DNA from 2 places in the Exiguobacterium sp. s95 genome. Region 2 is predicted to be linked to the other one. Evidence: predicted binding sites of a transcription regulator. Region 2 holds the regulator's gene; the other holds the start of a gene.
The links. The regulator Rex, encoded in region 2, represses fermentation and respiration genes when NADH is low (regulators of the CRP and FNR family bind a similar motif). The targets are predictions, from matches to a motif close to TTGTGAAATATTTCACAA.
Positions count from the first base shown of each region.

Region 1: the regulator Rex is predicted to act here: its motif matches at 3,478-3,495, upstream of KNP99_RS07195 (cytochrome ubiquinol oxidase subunit I).

Region 1 is NZ_JACSMM010000002.1:509,332-514,985, reverse strand. It holds gene KNP99_RS07210 (Cof-type HAD-IIB family hydrolase) at 1-131, shown strand, start outside; gene KNP99_RS07205 (potassium channel family protein) at 162-830, opposite strand; gene KNP99_RS07200 (cytochrome d ubiquinol oxidase subunit II) at 935-1,960, opposite strand; gene KNP99_RS07195 (cytochrome ubiquinol oxidase subunit I) at 1,973-3,361, opposite strand; gene KNP99_RS07190 (N-acetyldiaminopimelate deacetylase) at 3,596-4,708, opposite strand; gene KNP99_RS07185 (transcriptional regulator CcpC) at 4,692-5,582, opposite strand; gene KNP99_RS07180 (disulfide bond formation protein B) at 5,648-5,654, shown strand, end outside.
Region 2 is NZ_JACSMM010000009.1:7,840-13,493, forward strand. It holds gene KNP99_RS12630 (hypothetical protein) at 188-580, opposite strand; gene KNP99_RS12635 (ABC-F family ATP-binding cassette domain-containing protein) at 580-2,481, opposite strand; gene KNP99_RS12640 (redox-sensing transcriptional repressor Rex) at 2,650-3,309, shown strand; gene KNP99_RS12645 (twin-arginine translocase TatA/TatE family subunit) at 3,309-3,512, shown strand; gene tatC (twin-arginine translocase subunit TatC) at 3,520-4,299, shown strand; tRNA gene KNP99_RS12655 (tRNA-Ala) at 4,407-4,479, shown strand; gene KNP99_RS12660 (hypothetical protein) at 4,651-4,809, shown strand; gene KNP99_RS12665 (hypothetical protein) at 4,911-5,390, shown strand; gene KNP99_RS12670 (hypothetical protein) at 5,395-5,654, shown strand, end outside.

The DNA of each region.
Region 1 (5,654 bases), on a different contig from region 2:
TCCGCTACGTCGGAACAGGCATCGCGATGGGCAATGGATTAGACGAAACAAAAGCCGCCGCCGACTTCGTCACGAAACACATTCTTGAAGGCGGCATCGCGCACGGTTTAAAAAAATTCCAATTAATTTAAAAGGGATACAAAAAAAGCTGAGGAGATCCCTCAGCTTTTTACTTTATGGATGGCTCGTTCGAGACGATCCAAGTCTTCGTTTTCTCCAATGACGACAAGGTAGTCGCCCTTTTCAATGACTTCATCAGCTTGTAACGAAATCATGACATTTTCTCCCCGTTTGATGGCGACGACGTTCGCGCCGTACTTACTTCGTAAATCAAGATCAATCAACGTTTTGTTTGCCATGCGATCGCTGACCTTGATTTCAACGATTGAGAATTCTTGAGACAGGTCAAGATAATCCAAAATATTCGAACTCATCAGGCCGTTCGCAATCCTAACCCCCATGTCACGTTCCGGGTGGACAATGAAGTCAGCACCGATTTTCCGCAATACTTTTTCATGGTAATCGTTCGTCGCTTTGACAGTGATTGATTTAACACCGAGTTCCTTTAAAATCAACGTTGTCAAAATCGAAGCTTGAATGTTTTCCCCAATCGCAACGATGACGTGATCAAAGTTTCGAATTCCAAGACTTTTCAATACGTTCTCATCCGTCGTATCCGCGATGACGGAGTGTGTCGCAATCCCCATGTATTCATTGACACGTTCTTCATCGGAATCAATCGCTAGAACGTCATAGCCATTCTTCGATAATTCACGGACGATTGAACCACCAAAACGCCCCAAACCAATTACTGCAAACTCTCCATTCATGTTCAACTCTCCTTCAGATTTCGCTTCGTCAGTAGTAGTGTACCCGATTCCTTCTTAAAATACTATAAACGCCTTCACAGTGCGTGAAGGCGTTTAAGATCTCGCTATTTTTTTACTTTTTCGCCTCTGACATAATCGTTATCAAACAGGAACAATCGTAAAATCAGATAGAGTGCCGGAATCAATAATAATAGTCCGAAGATAAAGACTACGACAAGCGACGTCGCCATTGTTTCGTTAACGACCGCTTTATTGATATCGATGTACGGATATAAGATATACGGTAAATGAGTATAGCCGTATCCGAACCATGCAACTCCGTATTGAGCCATGACAGCGATAAAGGCAATTCCATAATTCCGCTTCAGGTAGACGAGTGCGACTGCAACACAGAAGAACACAAAACTTGCTGCGAACCACCACCAGTTACCATTCAAAATATTTTCATAATGCCATGCGGCTTGATTTTTTAAACCAAAGAACACAAGTCCACAGACGATGATCGTTGGAATGCTCCAAAAGAGCGCCCATTTCCGAATCAAGTCACTCGCCCCTACATCTCGCGCCTTATCTGCGTAGAACAAAAGGAACATCGCACTAATATAAAGGACAGAGACAATCGCAAGTGCTACGACTGACCAGGAATAAAAGTTCGTAAACAATTTCGTCCCTAAAAACTCAACCGTTTCATTCGTTTTACGAATAAAGCCACCTTGACTAATCGTCAACGTCGTCGACATCGCAGCCGGAATCAAGAGCCCCGTCGCACCATAGAGAAACGTATAGAACATACTATCGTTCGAACCGTAGTTCGCAAAGGCATAAAAGCTACCGCGAATCGCAATCAGAACGAGTACGATTGATGCAGGCACGAGAAGTGCCGTTCCATAGTAATAAGCTGTGTCCGGGAAAAACCCGACGAGACCAACAAAGAAGAAAACGAAGAAAACGTTCGTCACTTCCCAAACGGGCGAAAGATAACGTAAAATCAATCGATTCGTCAAATGATCTCGTTTTGTATATTTCGAGTAAAATGCGTAAAATCCAGCACCGAAGTCAATTGAGGCAACGATGAGATATCCATAGAGGAACGTCCAAAGTACGGTTATTCCTAGTGTTTGAATGTCCAACTCGTTCCCTCCTTATTCTTTATCGTCCGCAAACATCGCTTCACCGCGAGTATGGTGATCGTCTGCGAGTTCTTTACCGACAGGATTATTCTTAAACATACGGAGCAATACGACTGTACAAATCGTACCAAGTAAGAGGTACAACATGCTGAATAGAATCAGCATCGGTCCGACTGCAGTAGATGTCGTCGCTGCGTCAGCCGTTCTCATAATACCATATAGCGTCCATGGTTGACGTCCGATTTCCGCGTACATCCAACCTGCTTCAATCGAAACGATGGCAAGTGGTCCACCAATGAAAATACCGCGCAGTAACCATTTATTATACGGGTTCAACTTCTTCAGTCGGAATGCGAGTATGAACAAGGCGGAAATCGCTGCTAAATACATCCCGATCGATACCATGATATCGAAGAAATAGTGGACGAATAACGGCGCTTGGTCTTCTTTCGCAAATTCATTTAGACCGATGACTTCTGTATCTGGTGCGCCACCTGCAAGAATTGACAAGGCGTACGGAATCTTAACCGCACCTTTGATGTCATAACTACCATCTTCTTGCTCATCCAAAATCCCACCGAAAATCAATTCTGCTTCATTTGTCGTTTCAAAATGCCACTCCGCTGCTGCTAATTTTTCAGGTTGATATTTCGCAAGGTACTTTCCTGAAAAATCACCGACGAGCGCTGTCGAGAAGGCGAAAATCAATCCAGCCATGACTGTCAGACGAAGTGCCTTTTTGTGATACGCCGTCTCGGCTGCGGACAGTGTTTTCTTGCGCAATAGATGGAACGCAGCAATTGCTGCTAAGATGAACGCAACCGTCAAGTAAGCAGATACAATAACGTGTGTCGCTTTTGTTGGCGTTGCCGTATTGAACATCGCTTTTAACGGTTCGATTTGTGTTAACGTTCCGTTGACAATTTTAAAACCTTCCGGAGAATTCATGAACGAGTTAACTGTCGTGATGAAGAAGGCTGACGCCGTTGCCCCGATGACGACCGGAATCCCGATTAACCAGTGTAACCATGGATTTTTAAAGCGATCCCATGTGTACAAGTAAATCCCAAGGAAGATCGCTTCAAAGAAGAAGGCGAATGTTTCCATGAAGAGTGGCAAAGCAATCGTCTGTCCGGCTACTTGCATTAATGAAGGCCATAAGAGCGATAATTGTAATCCGATTGCCGTCCCCGTAACGACTCCGACCGCTACCGTTACGATATAACCGCGCGTCCAACGTCGTGCTAAAAGAATATAATCTGGATCTTTTCGTTTAATTCCAATGTACTCGGCTGCGAGTACCATCAACGGAACTCCTACACCAATCGTTGCAAAAATGATGTGAAATGCTAATGTGAGCCCTGTCAATAATCGACTGAGCATAACTGGATCATTGAACATGTGTGTGCCCCCCTCTTCCTAAACGTACTTCTATATATGTTTATATCCGTATCATAGAGAACATAATCATTTGTGTCTGTTCTAAATGTTTGATGTAACAAATTGTTCACATCTATTCGTGATTTTCTTCACAAAACGTTCGAAAACTAGATGATCTCGCTAAATGAAAACCCTTTACTTCGATTTGAGGCGAAGTAAAGGGCATTTCTACAGTCTTTTTACGATTCATTCAGTTTACACATATTCACGGAAGTAATGATCCAGTAAATTAATCACAAATGGGATCGCCTCTTCATCCGGATTCAACGTCGGCTGATGTAAACCGGACGTTGGATTATCGATTCCAAGCCAAAACATCATGCCTGGGACTTCTTTTAACATGAATCCAAAGTCTTCACCCGTCATCGCAGCGTCGCATTCAACATAATTTGCATTCATCTTAACGAATGAAGAAAATTTATCGACGACGTTTTGATCATTCACGACTTCGTAATAGCGGTTTCCAAATTGCAAATCAATTTTCACGCCAAATGACGCTTCAATTCCACGAACGATGTCACGTACCCGTTCTTCTAATTTTTCCATATCAGTACCGTTCAACGCACGCATCGTTCCATCTAGCACAGCTCGACCGGCAATAACATTTTCACGAATCCCCGCATCGACCTTGCCAATCGTGATGACACTACAATTCATCGGATTGATTGATCGACTGACGATTGTTTGCAACTGCATGATGAGTGCAGCCTGAGCAACGACCGTATCGACCGTCAAGTGTGGAAATGCAGCATGACCACTTTGACCATAAATCGTGATGTGAACTTCCCGCGCACTGGCAAATAATACGCCAGGACGACTCGCAATTGTCCCGACCGGATATTCAGGTGCCACATGGAGACCATACATTTCACTCGGACGATATTTTTCGAATAATGGACTTTTAATCATCGGTTCCGCTCCACCCGGACCTTCTTCTGCCGGTTGGAATAAGAAGACGACGTCATCCATGATCGGTAACTCGACAAGACGACGAAGCAGACCTAACGCAATTGACGCATGGACGTCATGCCCACAGGCGTGCATCATTCCCGGATGCTCCGAACCAAAAGGAAGACCCGTCGCTTCTTCGATCGGCAAACCATCGATATCTGCGCGGTAACCGATTGTTCGATTTCCGGTCAACCCTTTAACACGAACGAAAACACCTGTTTCAAACGTATCGTAGCTGACGCGGTCTTCAGGATAAGAGCGAATCTGATTTAAAATAAAGGCTTGCGTCTTGAACTCCTTGAATCCTAATTCAGGTATTTTATGAAGTTCTCTTCGCATTTCAATCGCGTATTCCATCTGACTGACTTCCCCCTTCTTCTTTTACGATGTCCCAAAAGGCTTGGACTTGTTTTAACTCAAGCATGGATTCCGTCGATAAAATCCATGTATCGCGTTTCAGTACTTTACCCGAAGACGTCTTCAACGGAATCTGCATCACTTCGCTCGATTCTTGAATCGTTGACTCTGGTAAAATCGCGAATCCAATGCCGTGTAACGCCATTTGTTTACAAGTTTCGATTTGGTCGACGACGAGCGTCCGCGCAGGCGGACTTGAAAAACGATCCTGCCACCACTCGAGTATTTCTTGATAGTACGTCGAATCACTTTTGAACTGAATGAATGGTCGGTCCGTCTTACGCAACTGTTCAAGCGTCGTCAACTCACTATCAACAAGATAGAGCGGGTCTGAGAACAACCGTTCCTTGACGCCCTTCCAGTCCGGATTACCTCGAATGATGCCGATATGAAAATGTTCTTCGAGCATATGCCGCATCATTTCACTCGACCACCCTGTTACGAGTTGGACGCGTACATGCGGGTAACGTTCCACGAAACGTTTCAACACGCGTGGCAACCAATATTGACCCATGATGGAGGCGACAGCAATCCGAAGGGTCCCGTAGACTGCCCCTTCTTCGGCAGTCAGTTCACTTTTCAGTTCTAATTCTTTTCGATTCATTTCTTTTGCGAGCCCAATGACTTTTTCTCCTTGGGGCGTAATGCTTAATCCACGGGAAGAACGAATGAACAACTTCGTCGCCCACCTGCGCTCAATCGCAACCAATCGTTGACTGAGTGCCGGCTGCGAGACGAAAAGACGTTCGGCTGCTCTTCGCATATTCAGCTCTTCCGATAAAGTTATCAACATTTCCATTTCCGACACTTGCAATGTAAGATTCGACTCCTCATGATATAAGATGGCATTAGTTTAACACGTTAGGAAGGAAGGTACATATGTCAC
Region 2 (5,654 bases):
TTAACGCGACTTGCCATAGGCAGGCAAGACCCTGCTCGTTGTCCGCTAGGATCAAGGAGCAACGGCTTGCGCCTCGCCCGAGGTAATCAACGAAAACAGACGCTTGATTGTGATAGTACCTTGTCTACAGTCTAAAGGCACGTCCCGAACGCGGGACGTGCCTTTTTATGTCGGACAACTGAAGAAGTTACTCTGCATGGTGACGTTTTTCGTACTGGAAACCATCGAGTAGAAAAAAGAGAATCGCCAGTGCCCAAATCCCGAGACAGCTGATCAAAAAGGCGACGAGCGGTGAAACGGCTCCGTAATAGCTGATGATTAACGGGTCATTCAGTTCAACGAACATCTGGGTCGTCAGCAACGTACAGATTAATCCGGATAAGAGGCTGATGAAGAGACCACTCCACGTCTTAATCACGAGGCCGATCATGCACGAGATGAGGATGAACAACAGGACGACGGCATTAAAGGCATCCGGCCGGATGAAGGCCGACACGTAGTCGGCATACATCGGAACGAAATAGAGCACCCCGGACAATAACCCTTGAACGAGGTTGATGACATAACTTTTCGAGCGCATTAGTGGAAATTCTCCCATCGTTCCATCAGTTCGAGGAGGTCCGTATCAATCTGATCCCGTTCTGCCGACAGCGCCGTCGCCTTCGGAATATCGTTGAAGACTTCCGGTTCGCAAAGCAGTTGTTCGATTTCAGTTGATCGTGTTTCCAACCGTTCGATGTCTTGTTCGAGTTGTTCGAGCTGTTGTTTCTTTTTTCGTTCTTCTTTTTGCGCATCTTTGTCGATGCTTTTCGAAGCAGCGACTTTGATTGCTTTTTCTTCCTCTGCTTCGAGGCGGGCGATTTCTTCTTTCTCGGCCTTCTTCTCCATATAGTAAGAGTAGTCGCCGAGATAATCCGTCACACCGTCCGGATTCATCTCGATGACGCGTGTCGCAACCCGGTCGATGAAGTAACGGTCGTGGGAGACGAACAGGAGCGTGCCTTCATAGTCGACAAGTGCGTTCTCAAGCACCATCTTCGAATCAAGATCGAGGTGATTGGTCGGCTCATCGAGAATGAGGACGTTCGTTTTGCGTAATTTTAACTTCGCGAGGGCGAGGCGTCCGCGCTCGCCGCCGGATAATTCGTGGACAAGTTTAAAGACATCATCACCACTGAACAGGAATTGACCGAGGACGGACCGGACTTGTTGTTCCCGCATCAACGGCCACTCGTTCCAAATTTCATCGATGACCCGGTTGCGGTCGTTGAGCTCGGCCTGCTCCTGATCGTAGTAGCCGACGGAAACGCCGGTCCCGAAACGATGTTCACCGAATAACGGTTTAATCCGGTTGACAAGAACTTTCAGTAACGTTGATTTTCCGATTCCGTTCGGACCAACGAGGGCGAGGGATTCGCCGCGTTGTAAGCGGAACGTGATGCCTTTTGAGACGGCTTCTTCATAGCCGACCGCGAGTTGCGTGACTTGTAACACATCGTTCCCACTTTGTTTTTCAATCGGGAACGACAGAACGGTGCTGCGTTCATCCCCATCCGGACGATCAATCCGGTCGACTTTTTCAAGACGTTTGCGGACGCTTTGTGCGCGTTTCGTCGTCGTCGCCCGTGCGATGTTACGCTGGATGAAGTCTTGCATCTTCGCGATGTCTTCCTGTTGCTGTTCGAACTGCTTCATCTCTTGTTCATACAGTGCTGCCTTTTGTTCCAAGTACTTCGTGTAGTTGCCGGTAAACTTCCGGCAGACGTTCCGTGACAATTCATAGACGACGTTGACGACCTGGTCGAGGAAGTAACGGTCATGGGAGACGATCAAGACCGCTCCACGGTAACCAGCCAGATAACTTTCGAGCCAAGAGAGTGTATCGATGTCGAGGTGGTTCGTCGGCTCGTCAAGAATCAACAGCTCAGGTGCCTGGAGCAACATCTTCGCCAGTGCGAGTCGCGTCCGTTGTCCACCGGATAGCGTCTGGATCCGGCGTGAATAATCGTCCGGATAAAAACGCATCCCGTGCAGGACGGAGCGGATGTTGGCTTCGAACTGGTAACCGCCGGCGTCCGAGAAGTCATGTTGTGCCTGATCGTATGTTTTCAACAGACGGTCGTAAGCAACAGCATCATTCAAGATATGGTCCATCCCCATCTCAATCTCCATCCGACGGAGCGAACGTTCCTGCTCTTGCAGATGCTCGAACACGGTCAACATTTCATTCCAAATCGTTTCATTCGACTCAAGACCACTGTCCTGGGCGAGGTAACCGATTTTCACTTCCTTACTCTTCATGATCTCACCAGAGTCATGACTGAGCTCTCCGGCGATGATTTTTAAAAGTGTTGATTTTCCGGCACCATTTCGTCCGACGAGCGCAATCCGGTCCCGCTCCTGCACTTCGAGTTTAATATTGTCTAAAATCGGCTCAACACCGAATGATTTTGATAGTTGGTTCACTTGTAAGAGAATCATAAAAACATCCATCCTTCCACCCTTTAGTCTATCATGAAAAAAACGCAGGAGTCCCGTGGAATATATTATTTGTTAGTCTATGTGAAGTGGTTTACAATCAAAGAGAATAGAATTCTTTGCATTGATTTGGGTGCCACGTCAGAACGTGGTCGAAGGGGGAACTGCAGTATGAATGGGCCAGACACAAAAATACCACAAGCGACGGCGAAACGACTGCCGTTATATTATCGTTTCATTCAGAGTCTTTATAACTCAGGCAAGCTGCGCGTCTCTTCAGCAGAGCTCAGTGAAGCGGTCAAAGTCGATTCAGCGACGATCCGCCGCGATTTTTCCTACTTTGGGGCGTTAGGGAAAAAAGGATACGGTTACAACGTACAACATCTATTGACGTTTTTCCGAAAGACACTGAATCAGGATGAAGTCACGAATGTGGCACTTGTCGGGGTCGGACATCTCGGAACGGCGTTTGCAAATTATAACTTTTTAAAGAATAATAGTACTCGGATAGTCGTTGCGTTTGATGCGGACGAAAACAAGGTCGGAACAACGACGCAAGACGTTCCTATCTATCATGTCTCTGACATGAAAGAGCAAATCGAAGCGAACAAGGTTGATGTCGCCATCTTGACGGTCCCATCCCAGTTCGCACAGTCAGTAGCGGATGAGTTAGTTGAGTATGGTGTGACCGGAATTCTGAACTTTACACCGGCGCGGTTGAACGTACCGGCCCATGTTCGGGTCCATCACATCGATTTGTCGATCGAGTTGCAGTCACTAGTTTATTTCATGAAGCATTATTCGCAATCAGCTGAAGGAGTGAAATCATAATGGAAAACTTAATCCCGTTCACACTCGGTATTGGACCAGGAAGCATCGCCTTAATCGGTGCCGTCGCCTTAATCATCTTCGGGCCGAAAAAGTTACCGGAGCTCGGTCGTGCTGCCGGTCAGACGTTAAAAGAGTTCAAGAGTGCGACAAACGGCATCATGGACGATGATAAAGACAAAAAGGATGAATCGAAAGAGAAGTGATTAAATTATGGCGATTGATCAAGAACAGAGTGTGACATCGCATCTAGACGAGTTGCGCAAGCGGATCGTCTGGTCACTCATCATCGTCGTCGTCTTGTTCGCCGCGGCCTTTCCGCTCGTCCGACCGCTCGTGCGTTTTCTGCAGTCAGACTTGAAAGAGCTCGGCATCGGATTGAATGCCTTTAATGTGGCCGATCCCCTGATGTTGTACTTGAATTTAGCGTTCATCATCGCGGTCGTCCTGGCTTCACCATTTTGGATGTACCAGCTATGGGCGTTCATCCGACCCGGTTTATTCGAACAGGAACAGAAAGCGACCTTGACGTATATTCCGGTCACGTTTTTCTTATTTTTGTCCGGAATCGCGTTCTCTTATTTTTGGTTACTTCCGTTTCTACTCAAAGTATCGACGGAACTTGGGCAAGAGCTCGGCATCGAGCAAGTCATCGGGGTCGAAAACTATTTCAGTTTCTTAATCCGGCTGACGATTCCGTTCGGTATCTTGTTCCAATTGCCGGTCGTGACGATGTTCTTGACTCGTCTTGGACTCGTGACGCCATTGTTCATGCGGAAAAATCGGAAATATGCGTACTTTGCGCTGTTTGTCATCGCGGCTTTAATCTCACCACCGGATGTGACGTCACATCTGATGATTTCGGTACCGTTGTTCGTCCTCTATGAAATCAGCATCATGATTTCAGCCCGGACGTACAAAAAAGTACTGATTCTTGAGCAACAGGCGGAGCTTGAACGGCAAGCGGATTTGATGCGTGAGTTGAATAAGTAACAGTCTCCTCTCGGTCGTTTCGGCGACGGAGAGGTTTTTGTTTGGAAGCGCTCTTTTTATATTGAAAAAGTGAATCGATATGGTTTATACTGATTACAAGAATATGAGGGGGCTTAGCTCAGCTGGGAGAGCGTTTGGCTGGCAGCCAAAAGGTCGTCGGTTCGAGCCCGATAGTCTCCATATGTACATCACTTGGCATTTGCCGAGTGGTGTTTTTTGTTATAGTGGTGGCGGCAAAACAGAAGCTTACAGCCTGGATAATGTTGATGAACCGATTGAAGTCGTTTTCTGTGTTTATCCTTTTGAGGGAATGGGAAATTTCTTAATAGGTAATCAAGAGGGGGAAGCATTATGAATCCATTTACGACGTTAATTGCCTTCATCGTCGGCTGTCTTGTTCTGTATCTCGGAATCCGTGATAAGAACGGTTGGTTGATTGGTGTGGCACTGATTCCGTTAGCAATTGTTGCGTATAGCGTCATCTATCTCATCATTCAAGTTTCAGCCTAGAAACTCCTTTTTTAAGGAAGTTTCTTTTTTTTTGAAACATAACTGGTAAACTGTAAGTATATGACAGTATAGACAGTTGAAACGAGGGAGGGCATTTCAGGATGGAACAAACGCTCCGAGAGGAACGATTACAGGCGTTGACGGTTGCTTATATCGAAAAAAATCAATTGCAGAATAAGAGTTGGGTCATCGCTGCCTTGATGGCGACAATCGGCACATTCACGGAAATCTTCAGCACGACCATGTATTTGAGTCTGTTACCGCTTGTCTTTCTCGTGTTTGATCTCCCGTTTCGACTCGAAAAACGAAAAATCCTGGCGCGCTATCTCTCAAGCGACCAAGTGACGAACCAATCGTTGCTGTGGCTCGGGACTCAATTCGTCCTGTACGGTTCGCTGTACACCGTGATACTTGAGACGAAAGAGATGTCGATCTGGAAAATTGCCCTTTGGATGCTGATCATCCTCGCACCGGTCTATTACATAACGGACTGGTTGTTTAAAAAGATTGCCCGGTCAGGCGATCCCGACTTCGTCAGTGATAAAGAAATTCATGCGAATGTTAAAGAAGTGGAGGAGTGACAGGGTGAGTACATTGATTGAAAAAAATACACGGTTGAAATTACTGGGACCGCCATTAAAAAGGATTCAGCATCTGGTGCCGGTTCCGGTTCTGCTGCTTGCGCTTGCTGGTTGGTTCATCCCGGGTTTTCGGGAAACAGGGCTGTTCTCCTTATTTGCGATTACGGTATTCTGTTTGGCTAACGCACTTAGAGAAATCATTCGTCTGCGGATTTTAAAGCAACGCCTCGCGAAGGACGTCTATAAAAAGACGGTCTTGAAAGT